DNA from 2 places in the Streptomyces sp. NPDC050560 genome. Region 1 is predicted to be linked to the other one. Evidence: riboswitches for the same ligand, from Rfam matches in the RefSeq annotation. Region 1 holds a riboswitch; the other holds the start of a gene.
The links. Region 1 has a riboswitch for S-adenosylmethionine ahead of ACIBIW_RS15950 (aminotransferase class V-fold PLP-dependent enzyme). Riboswitches for the same ligand answer to the same signal wherever they lie in the genome.
Positions count from the first base shown of each region.

Region 2: linked by a shared signal. The riboswitch ahead of thrC (threonine synthase) and the one ahead of ACIBIW_RS15950 (aminotransferase class V-fold PLP-dependent enzyme) in region 1 are both predicted to bind S-adenosylmethionine.

Region 1 is NZ_JBITGT010000006.1:274,013-282,590, reverse strand. Features, by position in the region: gene ACIBIW_RS15980 (hypothetical protein) at 1-355, opposite strand, end outside; gene ACIBIW_RS15975 (heme-copper oxidase subunit III) at 559-1,179, shown strand; gene ACIBIW_RS15970 (c-type cytochrome) at 1,245-2,054, shown strand; gene ACIBIW_RS15965 (Rieske 2Fe-2S domain-containing protein) at 2,051-3,127, shown strand; gene ACIBIW_RS15960 (cytochrome bc complex cytochrome b subunit) at 3,130-4,770, shown strand; gene trpD (anthranilate phosphoribosyltransferase) at 4,896-5,957, shown strand; SAM riboswitch class IV at 6,287-6,406, shown strand; gene ACIBIW_RS15950 (aminotransferase class V-fold PLP-dependent enzyme) at 6,442-7,797, shown strand; gene ACIBIW_RS15945 (Lrp/AsnC family transcriptional regulator) at 7,838-8,119, opposite strand; gene ACIBIW_RS15940 (rhomboid family intramembrane serine protease) at 8,116-8,578, opposite strand, start outside.
Region 2 is NZ_JBITGT010000008.1:182,295-190,872, reverse strand. Features, by position in the region: gene groL (chaperonin GroEL) at 1-636, opposite strand, end outside; gene ACIBIW_RS20195 (cold-shock protein) at 1,133-1,336, opposite strand; gene ACIBIW_RS20190 (MoaD/ThiS family protein) at 1,902-2,177, opposite strand; gene thrC (threonine synthase) at 2,222-3,535, opposite strand; SAM riboswitch class I at 3,553-3,709, opposite strand; gene ACIBIW_RS20180 (glucosyl-3-phosphoglycerate synthase) at 3,930-4,889, shown strand; gene ACIBIW_RS20175 (hypothetical protein) at 4,943-5,353, opposite strand; gene ACIBIW_RS20170 (TetR/AcrR family transcriptional regulator) at 5,389-6,189, opposite strand; gene ACIBIW_RS20165 (trehalose-6-phosphate synthase) at 6,339-7,796, shown strand; gene ACIBIW_RS20160 (DUF3263 domain-containing protein) at 7,786-8,175, shown strand; gene otsB (trehalose-phosphatase) at 8,172-8,578, shown strand, end outside.

The DNA of each region.
Region 1 (8,578 bases):
CGGCGAACTCCACCGGGTCGACCGGAAGCGTCACCGCGGAGTCCGCGCGGCTCCAGGTGGCGAGCCAGGCGTCCTGCGGGCGGCCCATCAGCAGCAGCACGGGCGGGCAGTGGAAGATCTCGTCCTTGAGCTGGCGGCACACGCCCATGCCGCCCGCCGGGACCGCCTCGCCGTCCAGGACGCAGACGTCCACGCCGCCCTGGTCCATCTCCTTGAGGACGGCAGGCAGGGTCGCGCACTCGACGAACTCGACCTCGGGCACGTCCATGGCGGGCCGGCGGCCGGTCGCCAGGCGCACCTGCTCGCGGACATTGGCGTCGTCGCTGTAGACCAGGACCGTGGCCTTCGCCTGCATCGTTCCTCCATGCCTGTCCCGGCCGGTCGAGCGGCGCCCCGGCCGGGAGATCTACGGGAGCCGTTGCGCGGATGCTACCCCTTCGCCGCCCGGGCCGACACCGGCCCTGCCGGTGCGCCCGCTGAGCCGTATGAGCAGCGCACAGCGTGTCAACACACCGAACAGCACCCCCCGGAGTGAGCGCCACATAAGGGACCGACATAATGTCGGTCGTGGCGACAGCAACGACAGTAGAAACCGGGCACGCGCACCCGTCGGTGAACCGGCCGAACCTCACCAGTGTCGGAACCATCATCTGGCTGAGTTCCGAGCTGATGTTCTTCGCGGCCCTCTTCGCGATGTACTTCACCCTGCGATCGGTGACGGGCCCCGATCACTGGAAGGAAATGGCCGACCATCTCAACCGGCCGTTCTCGGGCACCAACACGGTGATCCTGGTGCTCTCCTCGTTCACCTGCCAGCTCGGTGTGTTCGCGGCCGAGCGCGGGGACGTGAAGAAGCTCCGCATGTGGTTCATCGTCACGTTCGTCATGGGCGCGATCTTCATCGGCGGGCAGGTGTACGAGTACACGAGCCTCGTCAAGGAGGACGGCATCTCCCTCTCCTCCGACCCGTACGGCTCGGTCTTCTATCTGACCACCGGCTTCCACGGACTGCACGTGACGGGCGGGCTCATCGCCTTCCTGCTGGTCCTCGGCCGCACCTACGCGGCCCGCAGATTCACCCATTCGCAGGCGACCGCCGCCATCGTCGTGTCCTACTACTGGCACTTCGTCGATGTCGTCTGGATCGGCCTCTTCGCCACGATCTACCTGATCAAGTAGTCCGGGCCAGAGGCCCGACCCCTCCTGAAGCATCGACGCAGAAGATCCTGACACCGGGGTAATCCGTGAAAAAGCTCTCCGCACGACGACGCCATCCGCTGGCGGCGGTCGTCGTCCTACTCCTCGCGCTGGCGGCCACCGGGGGGCTGTACACCGCGTTCGCGCCCGCGGACAAGGCGCAGGCCGATGAAACCTCGCAGTCCCTCGCCATCGACGAGGGGAAGAAGCTCTTCGCGGTGGGCTGCGCAAGCTGCCACGGGACCGGCGGGCAGGGCACGTCCGACGGCCCGTCCCTGGTGGGAGTCGGCTCCGCCGCCGTCGACTTCCAGGTCGGCACCGGCCGGATGCCGCTCCAGCAGCAGGGCCCCCAGGCCCCGAAGAAGAAGGTCGTCTACTCGCAGGCCGAGATCGACCAGCTCGCCGCGTACGTGGCCTCCCTCGGCGCCGGTCCCTCCCGCCCGACCGAGGACGACTACAACCCCGCGGGGGCCGACGTCGCCAAGGGCGGGGAGCTGTTCCGCACCAACTGCGCGCAGTGCCACAACTTCTCCGGCGAGGGCGGCGCCCTGACCAACGGCAAGTCCGCGCCGAACCTGGAGAACGTCGACCCCAAGCACGTCTACGAGGCCATGCAGACCGGCCCGCAGAACATGCCGTCGTTCCCCGACACGACGATGCCCACGAAGAACAAGAAGGACATCATCGCCTATCTGCACGCGGTCAACAGCGACGAGACGACCAACCAGGGCGGCCTCAAGCTGGGCGGCCTCGGTCCGGTCAGTGAGGGCCTGTTCGCCTGGGTCTTCGGTCTCGGTGCGCTGATCGCCGTCGCCACCTGGGTCGCCGCACGGACCGCAAAGGCCAAGAAGTCATGAGTAGCCACGACATGCCAGAAGAAGAGCCCCACGGGGAGATCCAGGCCCACGGGGACGCCGGGGGCGAGCACGGCGCCCTCGCCAGGGGCGGCGACAAGGACCCCTTCGCCGACCCCGGCCTGCCGCCGCACGAGCACCGCGTCCAGGACATCGACGAACAGGCCGCGAAGCGCTCGGAGCGCCTGGTCGCGCTGCTGTTCACGCTGTCCATGCTGTGCACCGTCGGCTTCATCGCGGCCTACGTCGCCATCGACCCCGACAAGTCGATCTACGTCTTCCCGATCGGCCACCTCAGCGCGCTGAACTTCACCCTGGGCCTCACCCTGGGCATCGCCCTGTTCAGCATCGGCGCGGGCGCCGTGCACTGGGCGCGCACCCTGATGTCGGACGCCGAGATCGCCGACGAGCGGCACGCCATCGAGGCGGAGCCCGAGGTGAAGTCGAAGGTCGTCGCCGACTTCAAGCAGGGCGCCAAGGATTCCGCGTTCGGCCGCAGGCCGCTGATCCGCACCACCCTGTTCGGCGCCCTGGCGCTCGTGCCGCTCTCCGGCCTCGTCCTGCTGCGCGACCTCGGCCTGCTCCCCGAGGACAAGCTGCGCCACACCCAGTGGAAGCGCGGCAAGCTGCTCGTCAACATGAACACCGACCAGCCGCTGCGGCCCTCCGACGTCACCGTCGGCTCCCTGACCTTCGCCAAGCCCGAGGGCCTTGAGGAGAAGCAGGAGGACTACCAGGAGCAGATCGCCAAGGCGGCGCTCATGATCGTCAGGTTGCAGCCCGGCGACATCAAGGACAAGCGCGAGCTGGACTGGTCGCACGAGGGCATCGTCGCGTACTCCAAGATCTGCACCCACGTCGGCTGCCCGATCTCGCTGTACGAGCAGCAGACCCACCACGTGCTCTGCCCCTGCCACCAGTCGACGTTCGACCTCGCGGACGGCGCCAAGGTGATCTTCGGCCCGGCCGGTCACGCACTGCCGCAGTTGCGGATCGGCGTGAACAGTGACGGATACCTGGAAGCCCTCGACGACTTCCAGGAGCCCGTCGGTCCTGCCTTCTGGGAGCGTGGATGACGATGAGTGCGACGAGTACCACTTCCACCGACGCCGACCGGCGCCAGGCACCCGCCGGGGAGAAGATCGCGGACTGGGCGGACGGCCGCCTCGGGATCTACTCCCTGGCCAAGGCCAACCTCCGCAAGATCTTCCCGGACCACTGGTCCTTCATGCTGGGCGAGGTCTGCCTCTACAGCTTCATCATCATCATCCTCACGGGTGTGTACCTGACGCTGTTCTTCCACCCGTCGATGAACGAGGTGGAGTACCACGGCAGTTACCTCCCGTTGCAGGGCCAGATGATGTCGGAGGCGTTCAACTCCACCCTGCACATCAGCTTCGAGGTCCGCGGCGGTCTGCTCATCCGGCAGATCCACCACTGGGCGGCGCTGGTCTTCCTCGCCGGCATGTTCGTGCACATGATGCGTGTCTTCTTCACGGGCGCCTTCCGCAAGCCGCGCGAGGTCAACTGGCTGTTCGGCTTCCTGCTGTTCGTGCTCGGCATGTTCACCGGGTTCACCGGCTACTCGCTCCCCGACGACCTGCTGTCCGGCACGGGCGTCCGCTTCATGGAGGGCGCGATCCTGTCCGTGCCGATCGTCGGCACGTACCTGTCGTTCTTCCTCTTCGGCGGGGAGTTCCCCGGCGGCGACTTCGTGGCCCGGTTCTACTCGGTCCACATCCTGCTGCTGCCCGGCATCATGCTCGGCCTGGTGGTGGGCCACCTGATCCTGGTCTTCTACCACAAGCACACCCAGTTCGCGGGCGCGGGCAGGACCAACAAGAACGTCGTCGGCATGCCGCTGATGCCGGTCTACATGGCCAAGGCGGGCGGCTTCTTCTTCCTGGTCTTCGGTGTCATCGCGATCCTCGCGGCGATCGCCTCGATCAACCCGATCTGGTCCATCGGCCCCTACAAGCCCGACCAGGTCTCCACGGGCGCCCAGCCCGACTGGTACATGGGCATGGCCGAGGGGCTGATCCGCGCCATGCCGGGCTGGGAGATCAACGTCGCGGGGCACACCCTCGTCCTCGGGGTGTTCATCCCGCTGCTCCTGCTGCCGGTGGTGCTCACCGCGATCGCGGTGTACCCGTTCATCGAGTCCTGGGTCACCGGGGACAAGCGCGAGCACCACATCCTGGACCGGCCGCGGAACGTGCCGACCCGCACCGCATTTGGCGTCGCCTGGATCACCTGGTACTTCGTGCTGATGATCGGCGGCGGCAACGACCTGTGGGCCACGCACTTCCACCTGTCGATCAACTCGATCACCTGGTTCGTGCGGATCGCCTTCTTCGTGGCGCCGGTCGTCACGTTCCTGATCACCAAGCGGATCTGCCTCGGCCTCCAGCGCCGCGACCGCGACAAGGTGCTGCACGGGCGCGAGTCCGGCATCATCAAGCGGCTGCCGCACGGTGAGTTCATCGAGGTCCACGAGCCGCTGGACGCGGACGAGCTGCACACCCTCACCGCGCACGAGCAGTACAAGCCCCTCGATGTCGGCTCCGGCGTCGACGACAACGGGGTCGAGCGGCAGGTCTCGCGCGGCACCCGGGTGCGCTCCAGGCTCTCCAAGGGCTACTACGGCGAGGGGAACCAGATCCCCAAGCCGACCGCCGAGGAGTACCAGGAGATCACCAGCGGCCACGGCCACCACTGACCGCCCTCCGCCGCGACCGCAGGGCCCCGTCCGCCGTGACAGCGGACGGGGCCCTTCCGCGTGCCGGGGCTGGATAGGGTGGCACCAGGGGACCCTCCCCACCCGTACGGCATCAGGAGCGGCAGATGAGCGCTGTGACACCCGCTGGAGGCGGCACCGCGGCGGGCCCGTCCTGGCCGCTGGTGCTGAACGAGCTGCTGGACGGCCACGACCTGGACGTCGACACCGCCGCCTGGGCCATGGACCGGATCATGCGCGGCGAGGCGACCGACGTGGAGATCGCCGGGTTCGCGGTCGCGCTGCGCGCCAAGGGCGAGACCGTGACAGAGATCACGGGACTCGTCCGCGCCATGTACGAGCACGCCCACGTCATCGAGGTCCCCGGACCCACCGTGGACATCGTCGGCACCGGGGGCGACGGCGCCCACACGGTCAACATCTCCACCATGTCGGCCATCGTGGTCGCGGGCACCGGCGCCAAGGTCGTCAAGCACGGCAACCGCGCCGCCTCCTCCCTCAGCGGCGCCTCCGACGTGCTCGGCAAGCTGGGCGTCAACCTGGAGCTGCCGCTCGCCCGGGTGCCGCGGGTGGCGGAGGAGGCGGGGATCACCTTCTGCTTCGCCGTGAAGTTCCACCCCGCGCTGCGCCATGTCGCCGCCGCGCGCGCCGGGCTCGGCATCCGCACCGTGTTCAACTTCCTCGGCCCGCTGACCAACCCGGCCAAGGTCGAGGCGCAGGCCACCGGTGTCGCGGACGCCCGGGTGGCGCCCATCGTGGCGCAGGTGCTCGCGGCCCGCGGCTGCTCCGCGCTGGTCTTCCGCGGCGACGACGGCCTGGACGAGCTGACCACCACCGCCACCTCCCGGGTCTGGGTGATAAGGGACGGCGCCGTCGCCGAGACCTCCTTCGACCCCCGTGACGTGGGGCTCGACCTGGTTCCCGTGGAGGCGCTGGCCGGTGGCGACGCCTCGTACAACGCGGACGTGGCACGGCGGCTGCTCGCGGGCGAGCGCGGGCCCGTGCGCGACGCGGTCCTCCTCAACTCGGCGGCCGCCCTGGTCGCCCTCGCCCCCACGGCCGCCTCCCTTGAGGACCAGATCAGGGCGGGCATGGAGCGCGCCGCCGAGTCGGTCGACAGCGGCGCGGCGCGGCGCTGCCTCGAACGGTGGGTGGCCGCCACCAACTAGGTCGTGTCGTTCGGATCTTCGCGGGGGCGCGACGCCAGCTACGGCACCTCGCCGCGTTGTCGGACCGTCCACGTACGCCCAGTACGAGGACGATCCTCCGCCTTGCGATGCTCCCCCACAGCCCGAAGGGCGTGGGAGGTACCCCCAGCATCTGACGCCGCACCCTGGTCCACGAAGATCCAAACGACACGCCCTAGCTCCAGGGGCCGTGGCGCGTGCCACGGCCCCGGTGCCGGGTGGGCGCGTGCGCCCCCCTCGCCCGCGCCATGAGTCCGGTATGTGGGAACCGCTTGCCAAGCCGCCGCGGGAACCTGGCATACTTTTCGGCAGGTCAAGAGTGACAGCGACACGGCCCCGGCCCGCTGTCCGGCAACCCTCCGTCCGTGGCGGGGTGCCCCCGGGTGAAGACCAGGCCGCCTCACAGCAAGGTGACGCGGCAAGCGCGGACCCCCCAGGGGTCCTTGGCCCCAGGAGAGGTACATCCGTGTCCACCGCCGCCCCCGTCGCCCCCGCCCGTGCCCTCGCGCCGCTGCTCCCGCTCGCAGTCCTCGGCCACGACGTCCGCGTCCCGCTCGCCACCGGCGGTGAGACCACCTACGCCGCCCTCGACTACGCCGCGAGCGCCCCCGCGCTGCGCCGCGTCTGGGACGACGTCGCCGCCTACGCCCCGTACTACGGCAGCGTGCACCGCGGCGCGGGCCACCTCTCGCAGCTCTCCACCCGGCTCTTCGAGGACGCCCGCGCCACCGTCGCCCGCTTCCTCGGCTGCCGCCCCGGCGACCAGGTCGTCTTCACCCGCTCCACCACCGACTCGCTCAACCTCCTCGCGGGCGCGCTCCCGCGCGGCTGCCAGGTCTTCGTCTTCGAGACCGAGCATCACGCGGCGCTGCTGCCCTGGCGCGGCCACGGCACCGTCTGCCTGCCCGCGCCCCGCAGCCACGAGCAGGCGGTGCGCACCCTCGACGAGGCGCTGGCCGACCGGGACAGGACGCGGCCCGCGCTGGTCTGCGTCACCGGCGCCTCCAACGTCACCGGCGAGCTGTGGCCGGTCTCGGCGCTGGCGTCGGTGGCGCACGCGCACGGGGCGCGGATCGTCCTCGACGCCGCCCAGCTCGCCCCGCACCGCGCCGTGGACATCACCGCGCTCGACGTGGACTGGGTCGCCTTCTCGGGCCACAAGCTGTACGCGCCCTTCGGCTCGGGGGTGCTCGCCGGGCGCGCCGACTGGCTCGCCGAGGCCGAGCCGTACCTGGCGGGCGGCGGCGCCTCACGGCAGGTCGTCACCCGCGAGGGCGGCGGCGGCCTCGACGTGGTCTGGCACGACGGGGCCGCCCGGCACGAGGCGGGCTCGCCCAACGTCATCGGCGCCCACGCCATCGCCTCCGCCTGCACCGCCCTCACCGAGGCCGGCTTCGACGCGCTGGCCGAGCGCGAGGACGCCCTGGTCCGCAGGGTCGCCGACGGGCTCGCGGCGGTGCCGGGGGTGCGGGTGCTCTCGCTGTTCGGACCCGGTGCGCCCCGGGTGGGCGTGCTGTCGTTCGTGGTCGCGGGCTGGAGCGGCGGCAGGCTCGCCGCGGCGCTCTCCGCCGAGTACGGCATCGGGGTGCGCGACGGCCTCTTCTGCGCCCACCCGCTGGTCAGGGCGCTGGTGGACGGCGCGGCTGGGGAGTGCGGCGGCGACGCGCCCTCGGGGGCGGTACGGGTCAGCTTCGGCGTGGGGACGCCGGACGAGCACGTGCAGCGCTTCGTACGGGCCGTGGGGGAGCTGGTGCGGCGCGGGGCGCGGCTCGACTACGTGGTCGAGGACGGGCACTGGCGCCCGGCGCGCGGCCGCGGCTGAGCGTGCCCCGGCGCGCGGCTGCGGCTGAGCCTGCGCCGGGTCAGGAGTCGAGGCCGATGGAGAACGCGGCCTCCAGGTCGTGCTGGGAGTACGCGCGAAACGACACGTGGGTGTCGGTGGCGACCACGCCGGGGATCTTGCTGATCCGGCCCGGGATGATGTCGGCGAGTTCGTCGTGGGCCGCCACCCGCACCATCGCGATCAGGTCGTAGGTGCCGGTCACGGAGAACACCTCGCTGACGCTGTCCAGCGCGGCGATCGACTCGGCGATCTCCGGGATGCGGTCCACGCTGGTCTTGATGAGCACGATCGCGGTGATCACGGTGCGCTGTCTCCCTCGCTCGCCCTGGCTGGCGTACCACTGTATCCGCCCGCACGGCGTCCGGCGCCGCGCCCGTACACGGTCCACGCGTACCCGAAGCCCAGCGCGAAGCCGATCAGATGGGCCAGGTAGGCCACCCCTCCGGCGCCCGCGGCGCCGTCCGCGCCCCGGGCCGCGAGCCACTGCAACGCCAGCCAGAACGGCAGCACCACCCAGGCCGGAAACCGCAGCGGCAGGAAGAACAGGAACGGGAAGAGGCTGGTGACCCGGGCGCCGGGGAAGAGCCGCAGGAACGCCCCGAGCACCGCCGAGATCGCCCCGGAGGCGCCCACGAGCGCCTGCTGCGAGCCGCCGTTCGCCAGGGCGTACCCCAGCAGCGCCAGCGCGCCGGCGGCCACGTAGAACAGCGCGTAGTGCAGCCGGCCGAGGCGCTCCTCGACCAGGGCGCCGAAGACGTAC
Region 2 (8,578 bases), on a different contig from region 1:
GACGGCCTCCATACGCTCCATGTCGGTGGCGAAGTACGCCGAGATGTAGCCCTTGTCGAAGCGCATGCCCTCGGTCAGCTCCAGCTCAAGGCCGAAGGTCTGGGCTTCCTCGACGGTGATGACGCCTTCCTTGCCGACCTTGTCCATGGCCTCGGCGATCAGCTCGCCGATCTGGACGTCAGCGGCGGAGATGGAGGCGGTGGAGGCGATCTGCTCCTTGGTCTCCACGTCCTTCGCCTGCTCCAGCAGGGCGGCGGAGACGGACTCGACGGCCTTCTCGATGCCGCGCTTCAGCGCCATCGGGTTGGCGCCCGCCGCCACGTTGCGCAGGCCCTCGCGGACCAGCGCCTGGGCGAGGACGGTCGCGGTCGTCGTGCCGTCACCGGCGACGTCGTCCGTCTTCTTCGCGACCTCCTTGACCAGCTCGGCGCCGATCTTCTCGTACGGGTCCTCCAGCTCGATCTCCTTGGCGATGGACACACCATCGTTGGTGATCGTGGGCGCGCCCCACTTCTTCTCAAGGACGACGTTGCGGCCCTTGGGGCCCAGCGTCACCCTCACGGCGTCGGCGAGCTGGTTCATGCCGCGCTCAAGGCCGCGCCGTGCCTCCTCGTCGAACGCGATGATCTTGGCCATGTGAAGTGGTCCTCCCGGACAACAGAGGTCTCCCCACCGCCCGTAGAGCGTGGGGGCGGATTGCTCCGGACCGCGCTGGCGCCCGCGACGGACGGTCCTTTGGGCGGTGGTCCTGGTGCGACCACGCGGCCCGGTGAACCTCACCGACCCGGTCCTTCTTTGTCACTCTCACCTTCAGAGTGCTAACGCCAATGATTAGCACTCGACCGGGGGGAGTGCAACCTCCCCCTGCCCGGGGGACATCCGGCGGACACCACTCGGAAGGGGGACGCCAAGAGGAGGAAGGAGGCACAGGGGCGTGTGGGACGCAGGGGGCGCAGGGGGCGTGGGCGCTGCGGGGGCGCGGTGTGCGAGGCGGGGCGCCGTGGGCGCGCGGCGGGACCCGGGAGACCGGGCCGGGGCGGCGCGGCCGGGAGCGTCCGGGCAGAACGAAAGCCCGCATTCCCCTGGAGGAATGCGGGCTCCGTTCGAACGTCGCTGTTTATCAGTCGGCGCTTCAACCAGCCACACGGACCATATCGGCCTGCGGCCCCTTCTGGCCCTGCGAGATCTCGAACTCGACCCGCTGGCCTTCTTCCAGGGTGCGGTAACCGTCCATCTGGATCGCGCTGTAGTGGACGAAAACATCCGCACCACCGTCGACCGCGATGAAGCCGTACCCCTTCTCCGCGTTGAACCACTTGACGGTGCCCTGAGCCATGCCTAACTCCCCTATTACTGGCCCTTGCGCAGGACCGCACTTCGCGGACCCGGGTCAGACCTCACGCCCCAACGGTTGGGGGTGTGCGCCGGAACGCGTCGACCGCGGCTGAATGTATCTGTCCAACTGCCGTCTGCAACAGGTCAATCGGACGAGAAATCTGGGCAGCACTGATCGGAAGTACCGGGAGAAATAGTGAAAATTAGGGGCAAGTCGGGCCCGGCAAAAGCCATAAACGGCTTAAAAAGGCGAGGCACTTTGGCTGTTTTCTGTCGTCACACAACAGCGCTCAGTACGCGGTCTCCGGGGTCCGATGCCGCGCGTTCCCCAACCTTACCGCCTTCAACCATAGAGAATTGCACCTTCCGTTTCGCCCTCGGGGGGCGTGTCAGGCGCGCCGCCGGTCGTTTTCCGGTCCGGCCGTGGGCCGCGGACACCACGGCCCGCCGCCCCCCCGCCCCCCGTCCGCGAACACCCCGCCGTCCCCCCGCCGATGACGCCGCCGCCCCCGCAACCGCGGCCGTAGACCCGGCGGTTCCGGGGGCGGTGCACACCTGCGGGGCTCTCAGCCTCCGGCGACCGCGGGGATGATCGAGATGCCGGCGCCGTCCGGGGTGGGGGTTTCGAGGCCCTGCTCGAAGCGGACGTCGTCGTCGTTGACGTACACGTTCACGAACCGGCGCAGCTTCCCCTCGTCGTCGAGGACGCGGGCGGCGATGCCGGTGTGGTTGGCCTCCAGGTCGGCGATGACCTCGGAGAGGGTGGCGCCCTGCGCGGGGACCTCGGCCTGGCCGCCGGTGTAGGTGCGCAGGATGGTGGGGATGCGGACGTTGACACTCATGGCGATAGACCTTCCTGGGACATACGGGGGGGGAACTGCGGTGCTCAGCCGACGAGTCCAGCCGCCCTGAACGCGTCGAGGCTCGGGCGGATGGTGGCGGTGGGTCCCGTGGTCGGGGCCACGGCGTCGAGGGTCTTCAGGCCGTCCCCGGTGTTGAGGACCACGGTCGTCAGCTCCGGGTCGAGGACGCCCGCGGCGACGAGCTTCCTGGTGACGCCGACGGTCACGCCGCCCGCGGTCTCGGTGAAGACGCCCTCGGTGCGGGCGAGCAGCTTGATCGCGTCGACGACCTCGGCGTCGGTGACGTCCTCCACGGCGCCGCCGGTGCGGCGGGCGATGTCCAGGACGTAGGGGCCGTCGGCGGGGTTGCCGATGGCGAGGGACTTGGCGATCGTGTCGGGCTTCTGCGGGCGCACCACGTCGTGCCCGGCCTTGAAGGCGGTGGATACCGGGGAGCAGCCCTCGGCCTGGGCGCCGAAGATCTTGTACGGCTTGTCCTCGACGAGGCCGAGCTTGATCAGTTCCCTGAGCCCCTTGTCGACCTTGGTGAGCTGGGAGCCGGAGGCGATGGGGATGACGAGCTGGTCGGGCAGCCGCCAGCCGAGCTGCTCGCAGACCTCGTAGGCGAGGGTCTTGGAGCCCTCCGCGTAGTACGGGCGGAGGTTGACGTTGGTGAATCCCCAGCCCTCGCCGAGCGGGTCGCCGATCAGCTCGGAGCAGAAGCGGTTCACGTCGTCGTACGTGCCCTCGATGGCGACGAGTTCCCCGCCGTAGACGGCGGCCATGACGATCTTGCCCTGCTCCAGGTCGTGCGGGATGAACACGCAGGAGCGGAAGCCGGCCCGGGCCGCGGCGGCGCCGACGGCGCCCGCGAGGTTGCCGGTGGAGGAGCAGGAGAGCGTGGTGAAGCCGAAGGCGCGGGCGGCCTCGACGGCCTGGGCGACCACGCGGTCCTTGAAGGAGTGGGTGGGGTTGCCCGAGTCGTCCTTCACGTACAGCCCGCCGGTGATGCCGATCTCGGCGGCGAGCCTGTCGGCCTTGACGAGCCGGGTCCAGCCGGGGTTGAGGTTGGGCTTGTCCGCGACGTCGGCGGGCACCGGCAGCAGCGGTGCGTAGCGCCAGAGGCTGGCGGGGCCCGCCTCGATGCGCTTGCGGAGCGCCTCGGGGTCGCCGAGCGGCAGGTCGTAGGCGACTTCGAGGGGGCCGAAACAGCTCTGACAGGCGAAGACGGGGCCGAGCGGCACGCGCTCGCCGCACTCGCGGCAGGAGAGCGCGACGGCGGGGCCGAGGTCGACGGTCCCGGGGATGTCCGCGGCGGTGGCGGCGGGTGGTGTGCTGGCGTCGGACTGCGCAGCCATGATGGCGAGGCCCTCTCTCCTCATCTTTCCCGTGACGCATCTCGCCACGAGACGGAATTGGCACCTTCCCTAGCCGGGAGCCTCGCCGCGTCGAGACCGACGTGGAACGCGAGACCGGCTGGAGGGTTGCCGGGGCTTCAACGGGCCGTATCCCTCTGCCCCTCTGGATGAGCGGTATGGCACCGGGAGACGAGAAGTTTCCCGGGCGTTTGTCAGCTATCAGGACGCCCCCGACATACGGAGGCCATCCGCGTTGTTCAAGACTGTAACCGAAGGCCCCGAGTGTTGAGATAGCCGTCCGCACCGCGAGATGGGTCACAGTGTGCCGGTTCCGGCCGCCGGGCAGGGCGCCGTGCGCGCGGGGGCGCGACGAGACGTGAGGAGTGCGCGAACCGTGCTGGAAGAAGTCGAGCGCTGGCTGGACCGACGCTCCTGGGTGGCAGGCGACCTGTCGCCCGCGCGGCTCGCGGCGGCCAAGCGGGCCGCGGGCAGCACGGTCAGCGTGGTGCTGCCCGCGCTCGACGAGGAGGCGACCGTGGGCGCGATCGTGCGGACCGTGCGCCGGGAGCTGATGGGTCCCGGCGGCCTGGTCGACGAGCTTGTGGTGGTCGACTCGGGCTCCAGGGACCGTACGGCGCGGGTGGCGGCGCGCGCGGGCGCGCGGGTGGTGCACCGGGACGGCATCCTGCCCGCGCTGCCCGCCGTGCCGGGCAAGGGCGAGGTGCTGTGGCGCTCGCTGCTGGTCACCGGGGGCGACATCGTCTGCTTCGTGGACGCGGACCTGCGCGAGTTCTCCGCCGACTTCGTCTCCGGCATCGTCGGGCCGCTGCTGACCGACCCCGGGGTGCAGTTCGTGAAGGCGGTATACGACCGCCCGCTCGGCTCGGAGCCAGGACAGGGCGGCCGGGTGACGGAGCTGGTGGCGAGGCCGCTGCTGAACATGCACTGGCCGCTGCTGGCCGGTTTCGTACAGCCGCTCGGCGGCGAGTACGCCGCCCGGCGTTCACTTCTCGAACGCCTGCCGTTTCCCGTCGGGTACGGCGTCGAGCTGGGGCTGCTCGTGGACGCGCTGCACACGGTCGGGCTCGACGCGCTGGCACAGGTCGACGTCGGGGTGCGCAGGCACAGGCACCAGGACAGCCAGGCGCTCGGCAGGATGGCCGCCGCGATCTACAGGACCGCGCAGGTGCGGCTGGCCAGGGGCCATCTGGTGCGGCCCGAGATGACGCAGTTCGTCAGGGAGGAGGGGCGCTTCGCGCCCCGCTCCTACCCGGTGGACACACAGGAGCGGCCCCCCATGCTGACCGTCGGCGAGTACGCCGCGCGGGGGGCCGAGGGGTCGGGGGTCGGGTAGACCTGGCGGGGGCGCCCGGCGCGCCCCTTGCGGCGCGCCGGCGCGCGAGCCCCCTACTCCGCCCTGACCAGCAGGCGGGGGTGGATCAGCGGGCCCCCGACGGCGATGACCACGGCCATGCCGACCGCGACCACCAGGTCCGCGTTGTCCACCTTGTCGCGCAGCAGCGCGGAGGCGGCCAGGGTCACCACGAGCAGCACGAGCTTGGCGACGACGAGGCGCGGGTACGCCAGCGTGAGCTGCCCCGGCACCGGCGGGTGCTTGCGGCGCATCCTGCCGAGCACGAGCGGCGCCACGACGAACAGCAGCACCAGCAGCTTCAGCGCGTGCTCCCACAGCGGCTCGCCCTTGTGCCACACCCAGAGGGCGCCCATGACCAGGCCGACGATCAGATATATCCGCCGTACCGCCCTGGGGTCGGTCAGCACGTCCGCGCCCCCGGCCTGTCCCCTGTTCGCTCCCATGTCCCCCACCGATTCCGTAGACCTCGCGTCGCGATTCATTCCGTCTCCCCCTGGCCTTCCTGGTCGTCCTGGTCGCCCTGGTGTTCCTGGTGTTCCTGGTGTTCCTGATCGCCTCGGCCGCCCTGACCGCCGGGGTCTTCCTGCCGCTCGGGAGCGGGCGTCGTCGCCGCGACGCCCGCGAACATCCAGCGCACCGCCTGCCCGAGCAGGTCGAAGGGGACGGTCTCCGGGTCGAGCAGCCGCTGCCGCACCATGCCGTGGAACAGCGCGAGGACGATCGTGGCCAACCGCTCGGCGTCGACCGCGCCCTGGCGGTTGATTCTGGCGAGGCCCTGCTCCATCGACTTGACGAGCCGGTCCTGCGGCTCCCGCATGGCCTCCGCGAAGGTGTCCATGGTCTGCGGGTTGCGCACCGCGTACAGCCAGAACTCGACCTGGAGCAGCGCGAACTCGCGGTCGCCCTCGGTGGCGCGCTCCAGCAGTCCGCCGAGGGTGCGCATCCGCTCCTCGACGCTGACGTCGACGGCGCCCATGATCAGGTTGCTGCGGTCGAGCTGGTCACTGGCCCGCGCCCTGATCAGCTCGACGAACATCTCCTCCTTGCTGCCGAAGTTCGAGTACACGGCGCCGACCGAGTAGCCGGCCGACTCCGCGATCTCCTCCACCGACGAGCCGGCGAAGCCCTTGCGGGCGAAGGTGCGCGCCGTCGCGTCCAGCAGCAGGGCTCTGGTGCGCGCCTTCTGCTCGGCGCGGGTGAGCCGCCTGGGGGGCCGCTTCCCCGCATCCTCGGCGCGGGCCTCCTCCACGGCGGCCCGTCGATCGCGTTCACTATCCATGTAATGGATGCTATTCAGATAATGCCCACTATGTCAATTGGGATAGCGGTCGCTATGTCAACGCGTGAACGGGTGAGCCCCGTGGTGCGTTCAAGCCGTGTAGTCGCGCATGCGTTTGAGTGCGGGGCGGGGTGGCTAGGGTTCGCCGTATGGCGTCACAGCAGCGTGCTCAGGTCCTCGTCGCGTCCAACCGCGGCCCGGTCTCGTACGCGCTCAGGGAGGGATCGCTCCAGGCCAGGCGCGGCGGCGGCGGTCTCGTCTCGGGCCTCTCTGCGATCGGTCCTGACGCGGACGCGCTCTGGGTGTGCGCCGCGCTCGGCGAGGGCGACCGTGAGGCGGTGCGGCGCGGCGGCGGCCTGCTCGACCCGGCGGACTCGGGCGGCCAGCGGGTGCGGATGCTCGGCATCCCGGAAGACGTGCACAAGGACGCCTACAACGGCATCGCGAACTCGGTGCTCTGGTTCGTCCACCACCTGCTGTACCAGACCCCGCTGGAACCGGTCTTCGACGCGGAGTTCCGCCGCCAGTGGGCCTCGTACGAGGCGTACAACCGCGCCTTCGCCGAGGCACTGGCCGAGGACGCGGCGGACGGGGCCGCGGTGCTGGTGCAGGACTACCACCTGACGCTGGTGCCGGGGATGCTCCGCGGACTCCGCCGCGACCTGCGCATCGGGCACTTCTCGCACACGCCATGGGCGCCGCCCGAGTACTTCGCGATGCTGCCCGACGACATCGCGCGCCAGGTGCTCGGCGGCATGCTCGGCGCCGACCGGCTCGGCTTCCTGACGCACCGCTGGGCTGCGGCGTTCACGGCATGCTGCGAGCGCTTCGCGGACGGCCCTGGCGCCACCGAGGTGGGGGTGCACGGGCTCGGCGCCGACCCGGAGTTCCTCAGGGAGCGCTCCCGGCGGCCCGACGTCGACGAGCGGATCGCCGCGCTGCGCGAGGAGATCGGCACGGGGCCCGACGGGCGCCCCCGCCGCGCGCTGGTGCGGGTGGACCGCACCGAGCTGTCCAAGAACATCGTCCGGGGCCTGCTCGCGTACGAGGCGCTGCTCGACGAGCATCCCGAGTGGCGCGAGCGCGTGGTGCACGTGGCGCTGGCCTACCCCTCCCGGCAGGACCTCGCCGTCTACCGCGACTACACCGCCGAGGTCGCCCGCGTCGCCGACCGGGTCAACGCCCGCCACGGCACGCCAGGATGGACACCGGTCGCCCTGCATGTGAAGGACGACTTCGCGCGCTCGCTCGCCGCGTACCGGATCGCCGACGCCGCCCTGGTCAACCCGATCAGGGACGGGATGAACCTGGTCGCGAAGGAGGTCCCGGTGGTCTCCGACGCCGGGTGCGCGCTCGTGCTCTCCCGGGAGGCGGGCGCGTACGAGGAGATGGGCGAGGACGCGATCACGGTGAACCCCTACGACGTCTCGGCCACCGCGCACGCGCTCCACGAGGCGCTTTCGCTGCCGGAGGACGAGCGCGCGGAGCGCACCAAGCGGCTCGCCGCCGCGGCCACCGCGCTGCCCCCGGCCCGCTGGTTCCTCGACCAGCTCGACGCGCTGCGCGCCACGGAGGCGGGCGCGGGGACGGGTTCCCATGGCGGCTGAGGAGGAGCGGGACACGGCCGCGGCCGGTGCCCAGGACACGGCCAGGGCCCCCCACACGGCTCCCGGCACGGCTCCCGGCACCGGCGACGCCGCGGGCTCCGACGGCGCCCCGCCAGGGCCGGGCCCGCGGACCGGCCTCGCCGAGCGGGAGCGCTCCGTGCTCGCCTTCGAGCGGCGCTCGTGGCCGGGTCCTGGCGCCAAGGAGCGCGCGATCAGGGAGGACCTCGGCATGACCCCGGTCCGCTACTACCAGTTGCTGAACGCGCTCCTCGACGACCCGTACGCCGAGCGGCACGACCCGGTCACGGTGCACCGGCTGCAACGGGTGCGCGCGGAGCACAGGGCGCGCCGCGAGCCGGCCGGGCCCGACGCCGGATGAGCGTGCCGGAGGCGGGCCTGCCGCCCGCGCAGACCCCCACGACCGCCGCGGGGCGGGCGGGCCTCGCCGCGCTGCTCGCCCGGCCCTCGGCCGCCGTGGTCGGCCTCGACTTCGACGGCACGCTCGCGCCGATCGTGCCGGACCCCGACCAGGCGCGCGCCCATCAGGACGCGCTGCCCGCGCTCGCCGCGCTCGCGCCCCGGGTGCGGGCCGTTGCCGTGATCACCGGCAGGCCCGCCGAGGTCGCGGTGCGGCACGGCGGCTTCGCGGGCGCGCCCGGGCTCGCCCGGCTGGTCGTGCTCGGGCACTACGGCGCCGAGCGCTGGGACGCGGCCACCGGCGCCCTCAGCAGCCCCCCGCCGCATCCGGGCGTCGCCGCGGTGCGCGCGGAGCTGCCCGCGGT